DNA from 3 places in the Chelatococcus sp. XZ-Ab1 genome. Region 2 is predicted to be linked to each of the others. Evidence: predicted binding sites of a transcription regulator. Region 2 holds the regulator's gene; each other region holds the start of a gene.
What was found. Region 2 encodes LexA, which represses DNA repair genes until DNA is damaged. Its sites were predicted from a motif close to TGTTCNNNNTGTGTTCNG; they were not measured.
Positions count from the first base shown of each region.

Region 1: P2T65_RS11060 (PA0069 family radical SAM protein) is a predicted target of LexA. The motif match lies at 2,543-2,560, and genes of this name have one in related genera.
Region 3: ssb (single-stranded DNA-binding protein) is a predicted target of LexA. The motif match lies at 2,425-2,442, and genes of this name have one in related genera.

Region 1 is NZ_JARKII010000006.1:282,804-287,025, forward strand. Features, by position in the region: gene P2T65_RS11035 (neutral zinc metallopeptidase) at 1-159, shown strand, start outside; gene moaB (molybdenum cofactor biosynthesis protein B) at 190-741, shown strand; gene P2T65_RS11045 (hypothetical protein) at 766-1,269, opposite strand; ZMP/ZTP riboswitch at 1,441-1,522, shown strand; gene P2T65_RS11050 (LysE family transporter) at 1,544-2,161, shown strand; gene P2T65_RS11055 (hypothetical protein) at 2,248-2,448, shown strand; gene P2T65_RS11060 (PA0069 family radical SAM protein) at 2,594-3,787, shown strand; gene P2T65_RS11065 (VOC family protein) at 3,800-4,222, shown strand, end outside.
Region 2 is NZ_JARKII010000004.1:53,613-57,834, forward strand. Features, by position in the region: gene P2T65_RS08020 (ComEC/Rec2 family competence protein) at 1-1,702, shown strand, start outside; gene lexA (transcriptional repressor LexA) at 1,680-2,378, opposite strand; gene glp (gephyrin-like molybdotransferase Glp) at 2,493-3,704, opposite strand; gene moaC (cyclic pyranopterin monophosphate synthase MoaC) at 3,715-4,218, opposite strand; gene trpC (indole-3-glycerol phosphate synthase TrpC) at 4,215-4,222, opposite strand, start outside.
Region 3 is NZ_JARKII010000004.1:278,929-283,150, forward strand. Features, by position in the region: gene P2T65_RS09050 (globin-coupled sensor protein) at 1-437, opposite strand, end outside; gene P2T65_RS09055 (M20 family metallopeptidase) at 601-1,728, opposite strand; gene ssb (single-stranded DNA-binding protein) at 1,814-2,317, opposite strand; gene uvrA (excinuclease ABC subunit UvrA) at 2,733-4,222, shown strand, end outside.

The sequences.
Region 1 (4,222 bases), on a different contig from region 2:
GCCATCGGCGACGACCGCCTGCAGAGGGCCGGCCAGGGCTATGCCGTCCCCGAGACCTTCACCCATGGCTCGTCCGAGCAGCGCGTGCGCTGGTTCATGACCGGGCTCAAGGAAGGCCGCGTGCAGGCGTGCGATACCTTCGGCGCAAGCAGGCCCTGACGGTCCGGCACCACCTCATCAGGCAGACTCATGTCCCGTATCGACGAAACGCGCCCTTTCATTCCGCTCTCCATCGCCGTGCTGACCGTATCCGACACGCGCAGCCTCGCCGACGACAGATCCGGCGACACGCTGGTTCAGCGTCTCGAAGCGGCCGGCCATCGCCTTGCCGCCCGCGCCATCGTGCCGGACGAGATCGACGAGATCCGCGCCACCGTGAAGGGCTGGATCGCCGATCCCGGCATCGATGCCGTCATCACCACGGGCGGCACGGGCTTCACCGGCCGGGACGTGACGCCCGAGGCCATCGAGCCGCTGTTCGAGAAGCGCATGGACGGCTTCTCGGCCGTCTTCCACCGCATCTCCTACGACAAGATCGGCACCTCGACCCTGCAGTCACGGGCGACCGCGGGCGTCGCGGGCGCAACCTACATCTTCGTGCTGCCGGGCTCCCCCGGCGCCTGCAAGGACGCCTGGGACGGCATCCTCGCCGCGCAGCTCGATTATCGCCAACGGCCGTGCAATTTCGTCGAGATCATGCCGCGGCTCGACGAGCATCTGAGGCGTGGAACCGGCAGCTGAAAGGACGGGGATCACGCCCCGGTCTCAACCGGCCGCCTCGAAGGCGACCGGCAGCGCCGGCAGCATCATCGGCCGGCGATGGCCGGCGACGACATGAGCCTTCGACAGCAGCATGCGCGGGCCGAGCGGCGCGCGGCCGAACAGCCCCTGGGCCACGTGCCGCAAGCGGCCGAGCGGCACGATGCACGAGCCGCCGAGCCACAAGCCCGTCGTCTGGCCGCCTTCGCGGCGCAGGAAGCGCTCCATCACGGCGATCCAGTTCGCCGTCGGCACGTCGCCGGCCTTGAGCAGCATCAGCCAGGGGCCACGCGCCTCGCGCACCCCCTCGCGCCAGCCGGCTTCGCCATCCCCGGCCCGCACGAGCGAGGCGCCGACGGCCTCGGCGACGCGCGCGGCATCCCTGTCCTCGCCGCAATCGATGATGATGGCCTCGCGCACGACCGCCGCCGCGACGCCGGGCACCAGGGCCGCCAGCGTCGCGCCGAGCCCTTCCGTATCGCCATTGGCCATGATCAGGACGGAAATCATGCCGGAAGCCTAGCGCAGGCACCTCGCCATGACGCTGCGGCACGCTGTCTTAGCGGCAGGAGCACGGACGGCCCGAATCCTCGGTGGCAGGCGCGAGCCCGCCGGCGCTGGCCGCGCCCAACATCCCGATGCATGCGGCTTGCCCGCCGGGCGAGCGGTCGATACGCTCGCATCGTGCTGTGTGACTGGCGGGATGAGATGGGGAACCATCGGGGAGCGCAGCACTGTTCCGCCGTCCGCCTGGGCCAACTCCAAGATCGCGAGTGGAGGCCCCATGGACGCTGTGCTCCTGTTTCTTCTGACATCGCTCGCGCTCGTCGGGAGCCCCGGACCCAACACGCTCAGCCTGGCGGCGCTCGGGGCTGCCTTCGGCATGCGTCGCGTGGTGCCGTACATGCTCGGGCTCGATCTCGGAATGGTCGCCGTCGTGGCTTTGGTCGGCTCGGGCCTCTGGGCGGCGGTGCTTTCCTCTCCCCGGATCGCGCCGGTCGTGACCTTTGCCGCGAGCGCCTATCTCATCTTCCTGGCCTACCGGATCGCCACGGCGCCGCCGCTGAGGACGGCCGCCGCAGGATCGGCCGCGCGTCCCCCTCGCTGGCATGCGGGCGCGACCCTGTCTCTGGCCAACCCGAAGGCCTATGTCGCCGTGGCGGCTGCATTCTCGCGATATTCCGTCTGGCCCGACAGCACCATCGGCGATCAGTTGCTGAAGGGAACGCTGCTGCTCGCGACAGTCGTTCTCGTCAACATCCTTTGGCTTGCTGCCGGCTCGCTGCTCGCGCGCCCCATGGACAACCCCCGGGCGAGGCGTGTCTTGAACATGTCCTTCGCGGGCTTGCTGATCCTTTCCGTAGCCGTGCCGTGGGTGCTGTCACCACCCGGCAAGCCTTGAATTGAGATTTTCGGCACGCCCGTTTGACGATGGCCGCTCCCGTCACTCCTCTTGATGCTCCGCTGCACGACGAAAGGAGAACGCGAATGCCGCAGGAGATCAGACCACAGCCAGGCGTCTTCCCCGGTTCGCATATGCCGGTCAGCAGCCTCAACGCCCGCCTCGATGCGTGGCAACAGGGGATCACCTTGCCGATGCCAGCGCCACCGCAACCCGCGCGGGACCAACCGCCGGCGGCGCCCGGCACCGCGGCCGACGCTGCGGAAGCGCCGCAGAACCAGGACTAGACGATCGAACGTCGGCTTCTGTTTCGGCACGCGGCTTGTGCCGTTGCTAACCTTGCGCCTCGACCACAGCCACCACTGGACACGGGAACAATTTTGTTCTCTATATGTTCTCAATCGATGATCGCTGCTGGAATCGGAGGCGCCCATGCGGGCCCGAGCCGTCTCTCATTCACCCGCCCCTGCCACCCCGCCGCGCACCGGCCGGGGGCGCGATCTGCTGAAGGAGGTGCCGCAGGTCGGCCCGGCGGATCCGCTCGCCCTTGTCGGCCATCGCATCGACCCGGAGCGGCGGCGCGGACGCGGGGCCGTCGGCAACCCCGTGGCGCGCTACGAGCCGACTCACCGGGAGGATGTCGACGACGGCTGGGAGGGCCTTGCCGAGCTGCCGCCGTTCAAGACGGAGGTGCAGACGGAGAAGGCGCGCACCATCATCACGCGCAACGATTCGCCCGACATCTCCTTCGACCGCTCGGTGAACCCCTATCGCGGCTGCGAGCACGGCTGCGTCTACTGCTTCGCCCGGCCGACCCACGCCTATATGGGCCTGTCGCCGGGGCTCGACTTCGAATCGAAGCTCTTCGCCAAGCCGGATGCGCCGGCGTTGCTCGAGAAGGAACTATCCGCCTCCAGCTACGTGCCACGCACGCTCGCCATCGGCACCAATACCGATCCCTACCAGCCCATCGAGCGCAAGTTCCGCCTCATGCGCGGCATCCTGGAGGTGCTGGGCAGGACCGGCCATCCGGTCGGCATCGTGACCAAATCGGCCCTGGTGACGCGCGACATCGACCTCCTCGCGCCTATGGCGGCGCGGGGCCTCGCCAAGGTGGCGATCTCCGTCACCACGCTCGACGCCAAGCTCGCCCGCACGATGGAGCCGCGGGCGGCGACGCCGCAGCGCCGGCTCGACACCATCCGCCGGCTCAGCGAGGCTGGCATCCCCGTCACCGTGCTCGTTGCTCCCATCGTGCCGGCCGTCAACGATGCGGAGATCGAGAACATCCTCGCCGCGACGCATGCCGCAGGCGCGCGCGAGGCGGGCTACGTCATGCTGCGCCTGCCGCTCGAGGTGCGCGACATCGTGCGCGACTGGCTGATGAGCAACTATCCCGACAAGGCCCGGCACGTGCTGTCGCTCATCCGCTCGACGCGCGGCGGCAAGGACTACGATTCCAGCTGGGGCCAGCGCATGGTGGGCTCCGGTCCCTATGCCTGGATGATCGGCCGGCGTTTCGAGATGGCCGCCGAGCGCCTCGGCTTCAACAAGCGCCGCACGCGGCTCAGGACGGACCTCTTCTCACCGCCCCGTCGCGGCGCCGAGCAGCTCAGCCTCTTCTGAAAGGATAGCCCGATGACCGCGACCGTTCCTGCGCGCGTCAACCTCATCACGCTCGGCGTCACGGACCGCGCTGCCAGCCAGCGCTTCTACGAGAAGCTCGGCTGGCGGCCGAAGGCGCGGGCCCACGAGGCGTCGATCACCTTTCTCGCCCTCGACAATGTTGCGCTCGCCCTGTGGGACCGGGACAAGCTCGCCGAGGACGCGAAGCTCCCGCTGACGCCACCGGGCTTCGGCGGCTTCACTCTCGCCATCAACCTGCCGGACGAGAAGGCGGTGGACGCGGCGCTCGACGCCGCGGTCGCCGCCGGCGGGCGCCTGCTGAAGCCAGGCACCAAGGCGGACTGGGGCGGCTATTCGGGCTATTTCGCCGATCCCGACGGCCATCCGTGGGAGGTGGCCTTCAATCCCTTCATGCCGCTCGACGCGCGCGGGCTG
Region 2 (4,222 bases):
CGGGGCGGCCTGGCCGGGCGGCTACGATTTCACGCGCGACGCCTTCTTCCGCGGCATCGGCGCCGTCGGCTCGCTTGTGGGGCGTGTGGAAATCAGTGCCCCGCCGCGCGTGCCGGACTGGCGCCTGGCCCTTGCAACATGGCTTGACGAGGCGCGTAATGCGCTGACGACGCGCATCGCCCGTGCCGCCGGCGGGCAGGAGGGGGCGGTCTCGGCTGCGCTCGTCACCGGCAAGCGCGGCCTCATCACCGAGGATACCAACGAGGCCCTGCGCGCCGCCGGCCTCTATCACATCGTGTCGATCTCCGGTCTGCACATGGCGCTCGCCGCCGGCACGGTGTTCTGGGCCGTGCGCGCGCTCCTCGCGCTCTTTCCGGCCATCGCCCTCACGTGGCCGATCAAGAAGATCGCCGCCGCGACGGCCATGGCGGGGGCCGTGGGCTACTGCCTGTTCTCGGGTGCTGACGTCGCCACCCAGCGGGCGCTGATCATGACACTGACCATGCTCGGCGCCATTCTCGCCGACCGGCCGGCGCTCTCGATGCGCAATCTCGCGTTCGCCGCCATCTTGTGTCTCGCCCTCGAGCCGGAGGCAGTGCTCGGGCCGAGCTTCCAGATGTCGTTCTCGGCAGTGGCCTGTCTCGTGGCGCTCGCGGAATGGCAGGCGGCCCGTCCGGGCAGGGGCGAGGCGTCGCTCGGTCCGGTCGCGCGCGCCCTGTGCCATGCGTGGCGATGGACCGTCACCCTCGTCGTCACGACCCTGGTCGCCTCCCTGGCGACAGGGGCCTATGGCGCCTATCACTTCCAGACGGCGATGCCGCTGAGCGTGGTGGGCAACGGCATCGCGCTGCCCTTCGTCTCCTTCATCGTCATGCCGGCGGCTGTGCTCGGGGTTCTGCTCAACCCCTTCGGCCTCGACGCGCCCATCTGGTGGCTGATGGGGCAGGGCACGGCCATCGTGCTCGCGGTCTCCCACGCCATGCAGGACTGGCGCCTGTCCGTGATGGCGATACCGGCCTTTCCGGGCAGCGCGCTCATCCTCTTCTCGCTGGCGCTGCTTGTGCTGACCATCTGCATCTCGCCGCTGCGCTGGCTCGCCGCCGTGCCCGCGGCCGCCGCCCTCGCCATCGCCGCGGGAGCGGCGCGGCCGGACATCTTCGTCGACCGCAACGGTGCGAGCGCGGCCGTCCGGGGTGTCGAGGGGCGTCTCGCCGTGCTCGGCCGCGCCTCGTCCTTCGTCGTCGCCCAATGGCTGCGCGCAGACGGCGATGCGAGGCAGCCGGGCGACGAAAGCCTCAAAAGCGGAGTCTTCTGCGACCGCGACGGCTGCACCATGCAGGCGGTCGACGGCCGCATGGTCGCCCTGGTGCGCCGCCCCTCGGCCTTCGTCGAGGACTGCCGGCGGGCCGACATCCTCGTCACTGCGCTCACCGTCCCGCCCGGCTGTGCAGCGCCCGTGGTCATCGACCGCACGAAGCTGCGCGAGAACGGCGCAATGGCCGTCATCCTCGGGAATGGCGGCAGCGATCGGCTCATCGGCCAGTTGCCCTCCGACGAGCGCCGCGCCTGGATGCAGGCGCTTCCTTCACGACCGTTGTCCACGGCGGCCGGCGCCGCGACGGGCCGGCCATCGCCCGCGTCAGCCGATGAGACGGGCGGGGAGGATCAGGAGCCCGACGTCAGTAGCGACGCAGCAGATTGACGAGCTTGCCCTGGATGCGCACCCGGTCGGGGCCGAGCACGCGCGTCTCGTAGGCCGGGTTGGCCGCCTCGAGCGCGATGGAGGAGCCGCGGCGCCTCAGGCGCTTCAGCGTTGCCTCCTCGTCATCGATCAGGGCGACGACGATATCCCCTGTATTCGCCGTATCCTGCTTGCGGATGACGACCGTATCGCCATCCAGGATGCCGGCCTCGATCATCGAATCGCCGCGCACCTCGAGCGCGAAGTGCTCGCCGCTGCCCAGCATGTCCGGCGGCAGCGAGACGGTGTGGCTGCGGCTCTGGATGGCGGAAATGGGCGTGCCGGCAGCAATCCGGCCCATGACAGGAATCGCAACTGTCTGGACAGCGGGTTCGACCGCCTGAGGCGCCGGCGCGCGCACCTTGCCAAGCCCGCCCTCGACCACGCTCGGGTTGAAGCGCCCGCGCGGGGCTGCGGCGACGCCGTCGGGCAGGCGCAGCACCTCGAGCGCCCGGGCGCGGTTCGGAAGCCGGCGAATGAAGCCGCGCTCCTCCAGCGCCACGATGAGGCGATGGATACCGGATTTCGACTTAAGATCGAGGGCTTCCTTCATCTCGTCGAAGGACGGCGGCACGCCGGTCTCACGCAGGCGTTCGTGGATGAAACGCAGGAGTTCGTGCTGTTTGCGCGTCAGCATGGCCGGCGATCTCGCTCCCCCTCGTCGAATCGCATTGTCGATGCGAGTCGAAAACAAATCATGAACGAGATTAGACGTTCCCGGTGTGTTCCGCAAGTTCGACCGAGGCGAAGCTCAGAGCCGGATGATGCGGCAGGGTTCGCCCGCCCGGGCGGCGGGGGCATGGGGCGCACGCACGACGAGCGCCTCGGCCTCCGCCATGAGGCGCAGCATGGAGCTGTCCTGGCGCGGGAAGGGGCTGGCGACGAGGGTGCCGTCGTCGGCCGCCGCGAGGCGGGCGCGCAGATAGTCCTGCCGCTCGTCATTGGCCGGCAAATCGCTGCCGAGCCGGGCCGGCAGGGTCGCGATTTCGGCCGCATCCGGATCGCCGCTCAGCGCCCGCACGAGCGGCGCGAGGAAGATGAGCGCGCACACGATGCTGGAGACGGGATTGCCCGGCAGGCCGAGCACGGTCATGGCGCTGAGGCGCCCGTACATCAGGGGCTTGCCCGGGCGCATGGCGATGCGCCAGAAGCCGAGCTGCCATCCCTGCGCCGAAAGGGCGCGCTGCACGAGATCGTGATCGCCCACCGAGGCGCCGCCGAGTGTCACGAGCACGTCGGCCCGGGCCTCCTTGGCCGCATCGATCGCGGCAGAGAGCGCGGCGAGATCGTCACCGGCGATGCCGAGGTCGATGGCTTCGGCCCCGGCCCGTTCGGCGATGGCCGCAACGGCATAGGTGTTGGAGGCGACGATTTGATCGGGTCGGCTCGGTTCGCCGGGGCGGACGAGTTCGTCTCCGGTTGCCAGAATGGCAACGCGCGGCCGCCGCACCACTGGCAGCGCCGCATGGCCCATGGCCGCGGCGAGCGCAACTGCCGAGGGGGCGAGTTGCCGGCCGGCCTGCAGCAGGATCTCGCCTTCGCGAAAATCGAGCCCGGCCTCGCGCACGAAGCGCCCGGCCGCCACGGTCGACAGCGCTTCGATTTGGTCGCCGTTGGCGCGGGCATTCTCCTGAATCAGGATGGCGTCGGCGCCCGCCGGCAGGGGCGCGCCGGTGAAGATGCGCACGCATTCGCCGGGCCGGATCGCGCCCGCAAAGGCATGCCCGGCGGCACTGGTGCCGATCAGCGAGAGGCGCGCGGGAACGGCCGTGACATCGGCGGCACGCACGGCATAGCCGTCCATCGCGGAGGCGACGAAAGGTGGCTGGGTGCGCAGGGAGGCAAGGTCGACGGCCAACGTGCGGCCGGCGGCCCTGTGCAGCGGCACGGTCTCGTGCTCGCGAACGGGGCTCGCGCCGGCGAGGATGCCGGCGAGCGCATCGGCGACCGGCGTCAGGGCCAAGCTGGCCTCCTCATGCCATCTTCTCCGCGTCCGGCCGGTCGTCGGCGCGGAAATCGCCGGACTTGCCGCCGCTCTTGGCGAGGAGGCGGATGCCCTCGATGCGCATGGCCCGGTCTGCGGCCTTCACCATGTCGTAGATGGTGAGGCAGGCGACGGAGACGGCGGTCAGCGCCTCCATCTCGACGCCGGTCTGACCCGTGACGCGCGCCTCGCCCGTCACGCGTACGCCCGGAAGCGCCTCGTCGATGGTGCAGTCGACCTTCACCTTGGTCAGGTTCAGCGGATGGCAGAGGGGGATGAGCTCATGGGTCCGCTTCGCCGCCATGATGCCGGCGATGCGGGCCGTAGCCAGCACGTCGCCCTTCTTGGCTTCGCCCGAGCGGATGAGGGCGAGCGTCTCCGGCAGCATGACGACATGGCCCTCCGCCTGCGCGATACGCTGCGTCACGGCCTTGTCGCCCACGTCGACCATGTTGGCCTTGCCCGAGGCGTCGACGTGCGTGAGCCGCGTCATGCCG
Region 3 (4,222 bases), 230 kb from region 2:
TGGCCCCAGATATGCCGGGAGCGCAGGATCGCCCGGGTAACAGAGCGGGTCAGGGCGCTCGTGGTACGGGCATAGCCGGCAAGACAGAGGCGCGGACACAGGCCGAGGCTGGCATACATCTCCGCCACCGCTCCAACCGACTGGCGATAGCCGTCGTCGAAGCGGGCATCGCAGACGCGCAACCAGTGCGCGATGAGGACGGTGCGGATGTTGCGGCGCACGTCCTTGCGCGTGAAGAGCTCACCCGCCACGCCGCTGGTGCCGAGATGATCGACGAGCGCGTCGAGAATCGCCGGCAGTTCCTCCGCCACCACGGGCTTCAGTTGCCGCAGCCGCTCCCGGTCCTTGCGGTCGAAACCGACGAAGGCAAGTTCGTCCTCCAGCCGTTGGCGGGCCGCCTGCCCGGCCGTGCGCTTCGATGCCCGTTCCACGTCCATGCTCAGACGTCTCGTCCCAAGCTTTGCCGGTGAGCCGACCCGCCTCCGGCAAGCACGCCACAAGAACCCGCCGGCCGGACGCCGACGGGAGTGAAGCCGCATCGGAGACGAAATTGCGGGGCGAGGCTTGCCCGGAGCCTGCCGGGCAGGCGCAACGGTGCCTTCAGGCGAGCGTTTCGAGCAGGCGCTGCATCAACTGCCCGCGCGGTGCGAGCGAGGAAATGAGGCCGTATTCGTGGAGCGTATGCGCCCCCTCGCCGTCGATGCCGAGGCCGTCAAGGGTCGGCACGCCGAGCGCCGCCGTGAAATTGCCGTCGCTGCCGCCGCCGGTCATGGGCGAATCGGCGAGCTCGAAACCGATGTCGGCGGCGAGATGCTGCGCATGGGCGAGCAGCCGGCCGATCTCGTCGGTCTTCACATAGGCCGGGCGATTCATGCCACCCGTGATCGTCAGCTTCACGTCCGGATCGTATGGCTTGAGGGCGAGGATCTTTTCGCTCGCCGATACACCGTCGGCATCCTCGATCACCCTGAGGTCGACGGAGAAATAGGTGAAGTGCGGGATGACGTTGGCCGCCGTGCCGCCGGAGACGAGGCCGACCGTGGTGGTGATGCCGCGCCCGTAGTCGGTCATCGCCTCGATGTCGAGGATCTGCCGCGCCGCCTCGCGGATGGCGCTGCGGCCGAGCTGGTGGCTCGTGCCGGAATGGGCCGGCCGCCCCTCGATGCGCACGTCGAAGCGCCCCACCCCCTTGCGGGCGGTAACGATCTTGCCGCCGTCGCGCGCCGGCTCCGTCACCAGCGCATAGGAGGCCCGGCGGGCCTGATCCTCGATGATCTCGCGCGTCGTGGGGCTGCCTATTTCTTCGTCGGGCGTGAACAGGAAGGTGATCGGCAGCAGTGCCGATCCCGCCGCGGCCACACGCTTGAAGGCCTCAAGGGCGAGATAGGCGCCGCCCTTCATGTCATAGATGCCCGGCCCGTAGAGCTTGTCCTCGTCGCGCCGCAGCGGCAGCGGCCCGTCGATGGTCCCCATGGGATGCACGGTGTCGACATGAGACATGATGAGGATGCCCTTGGCATCCGTGCGCGGGCCAGCGCGCATGACGAGTGTGTCGCCGAGCCCCTGCTTGCCGGGCAGCCGCTCCACCGCGATCGGCAGCCCCTGCGCCTCCGCGGCTACGATGTCGATCATGCGGTTGACGGCCGCCGCATCGCGGGTCGGACTTTCCTCCAGCACCCAGCGCGACAGGCCCGCTACCATCGCATCCGTATCGTACTCGCTCGCCATCGCCGCCCGGTCCTTCGTCTCTCACGCACTTCGGGCGACGTCGGCGGATGCCTGCGTCGCCCGAGCATCGGTGAAACCCTTGCTATCAGAAGGGGATATCGTCGTCGAGATCGCCAGAGTAGCCGCCTGTGCTGCCCGAGGCGGCCGGCTTGCGCTCCATCGGCGAGGCGCGGCCGAAATCCGAGCCGCGCGAGCCGCCGAAGCCGCCGCCGTCTTCACCCATCTCGCCGCCGCCGCCGCGGCTGTCGAGAATGGTCAGTTCGCCGCGGAACGGGCGCAGCACAACCTCGGTGAAATAGCGTTCCCCGCCCGAGGCATCGGTCGCCTTGCGGGTTTCGAGCTGACCTTCGATATAGACCTTCGAGCCCTTCTTGAGATACTGCTCGGCCACGCGCAGCAGGTTCTCGTTGAAGATGACGACCGTGTGCCATTCGGTTTTCTCGCGCCGCTCGCCGCTCGTCTTGTCCCGCCACGTCTCTGAGGTCGCGATGCGCAGGTTGCAGACGCGGTTGCCGTTCTGGAACGTGCGCACTTCCGGGTCGCGTCCCAGATTGCCGATGAGGATCACCTTGTTGACGCTGCCCGCCATACCTCCACCTCCGCTCGTTTCGACACCGACCTTAAACCAGAGCCGCCCCGGCGCCTGATAGCGGCGGGCGGACGGGATGACGGCTTGTCCACAGTTGCATGTCTCATCGTTCTTGCTATGTTCTTATCGCTCCGACTCGCAATGTGCAAGCCGCCCTTTGCAACGGCGTGCCGAGCAACGCGGGCAGGAATGCCGGCCGCGCCTGCCGGCGGCGACCCGGTTCCAGTGGGCAATCGCCGTGAGGCGCATTATATCGGGTTCGCTTGCGGGCCCGATTGCCGTTTCGGAAGGGATGCGGCCGTGCATGCCCTGCAGGACGGTGTTTCCTGGGTTCTCAGGAACCCGCATGTGGTGCGGTGACTGCTCTTCTTCTGCAGCGTCGAGTCTTCGGCGCGGCTCAGCCGGTTTGTGATCCATGGCTCCCATCGACGATCTCTTCGACCATGCCGCCGAGGCGGCCGCCACCCGCACCATCACCATCCGTGGTGCGCGCGAGCACAATCTCAAGAACGTCGACCTCACCATCCCGCGCGACAAGCTCGTCGTCTTCACGGGCCTGTCCGGCTCCGGCAAGTCGTCGCTCGCCTTCGACACCATCTATGCCGAAGGCCAGCGCCGCTATGTCGAGTCGCTCTCCGCCTACGCCCGTCAGTTCCTGGAGATGATGCAGAAGCCGGACGTCGACCAGATCGACGGGCTCTCCCCCGCCATCTCCATCGAGCAGAAGACCACCTCGAAGAACCCTCGCTCCACCGTCGGCACGGTCACGGAGATCTACGACTACATGCGCCTCCTGTGGGCGCGCGCGGGCGTACCCTATTCGCCGGCCACCGGCCTGCCGATCGAGAGCCAGACGGTCAGCCAGATGGTCGACCGCGTGCTCGCCCTGCCGGAGAAGAGCCGTCTCTATCTCCTCGCCCCCGTGGTGCGGGGTCGCAAGGGCGAGTACCGCAAGGAGCTCGCCGATTTCATGAAGCGCGGCTTCCAGCGCGTGAAGATCGACGGTCAGTTCTACGAGATCGCCGAGGCCCCAGCGCTCGACAAGAAGCTCAAGCACGACATCGACGTGGTGGTCGACCGCCTCGTCGTGCGGCCCGACATCGCCGCGCGCCTGTCGGAATCGCTTGAGACGGCGCTCGAGCTCGCCGACGGCATCGCCGTGATGGAATTCGCGGACGAGAAGGACGACAAGGGCGAGGCGCGGCGCCTCGTCTTCTCCTCGCGTTTCGCCTGCCCTGTCTCGGGCTTCACCATCCCCGAGATCGAGCCGCGCCTTTTCTCCTTCAACAATCCCTTCGGCGCCTGCCCGGTCTGCGGTGGCCTCGGCCACGAGATGCAGATCGACCCCGACCTCGTGGTGCCGGACGGGCGGCTGACCCTGCGCGGCGGCGCCATCGCACCCTGGGCGAAGTCCACCTCGCCCTATTACGGCCAGACGCTCGAGGCGCTGGGGAGGCACTTCGACTTCCCGGTCTCGAAGCCGTGGGACGAGTTGCCCGAGAAGGCGCGCGACATCATCCTCTACGGCACCGGCGACGAGGCCGTGCGCTTCGCCTATGACGACGGCCTGCGCTCCTACGAGGTGAAGAAGCCCTTCGAGGGCGTCGTCAACAACCTGCAGCGCCGCTGGAAGGAGACCGAGAGCGACTGGGCCCGCGAAGAGATCGGCCGGTTCATGTCGGAGACGCCCTGCGGCGCCTGCGGCGGCCACCGCCTCAAGCCCGAGGCGCTGGCGGTGAAGATCGACGGCCGGCACATCGGCGAGGTGGCGCAGATGTCGGTCGCCGAGGCGCGGGGATGGTTCGAGATCCTGCCCGACCGGCTAAGCGACAAGCAGAACGAGATCGCCGGGCGCATCCTCAAGGAGATCCGCGAGCGCCTCACCTTCCTGCTCGACGTCGGGCT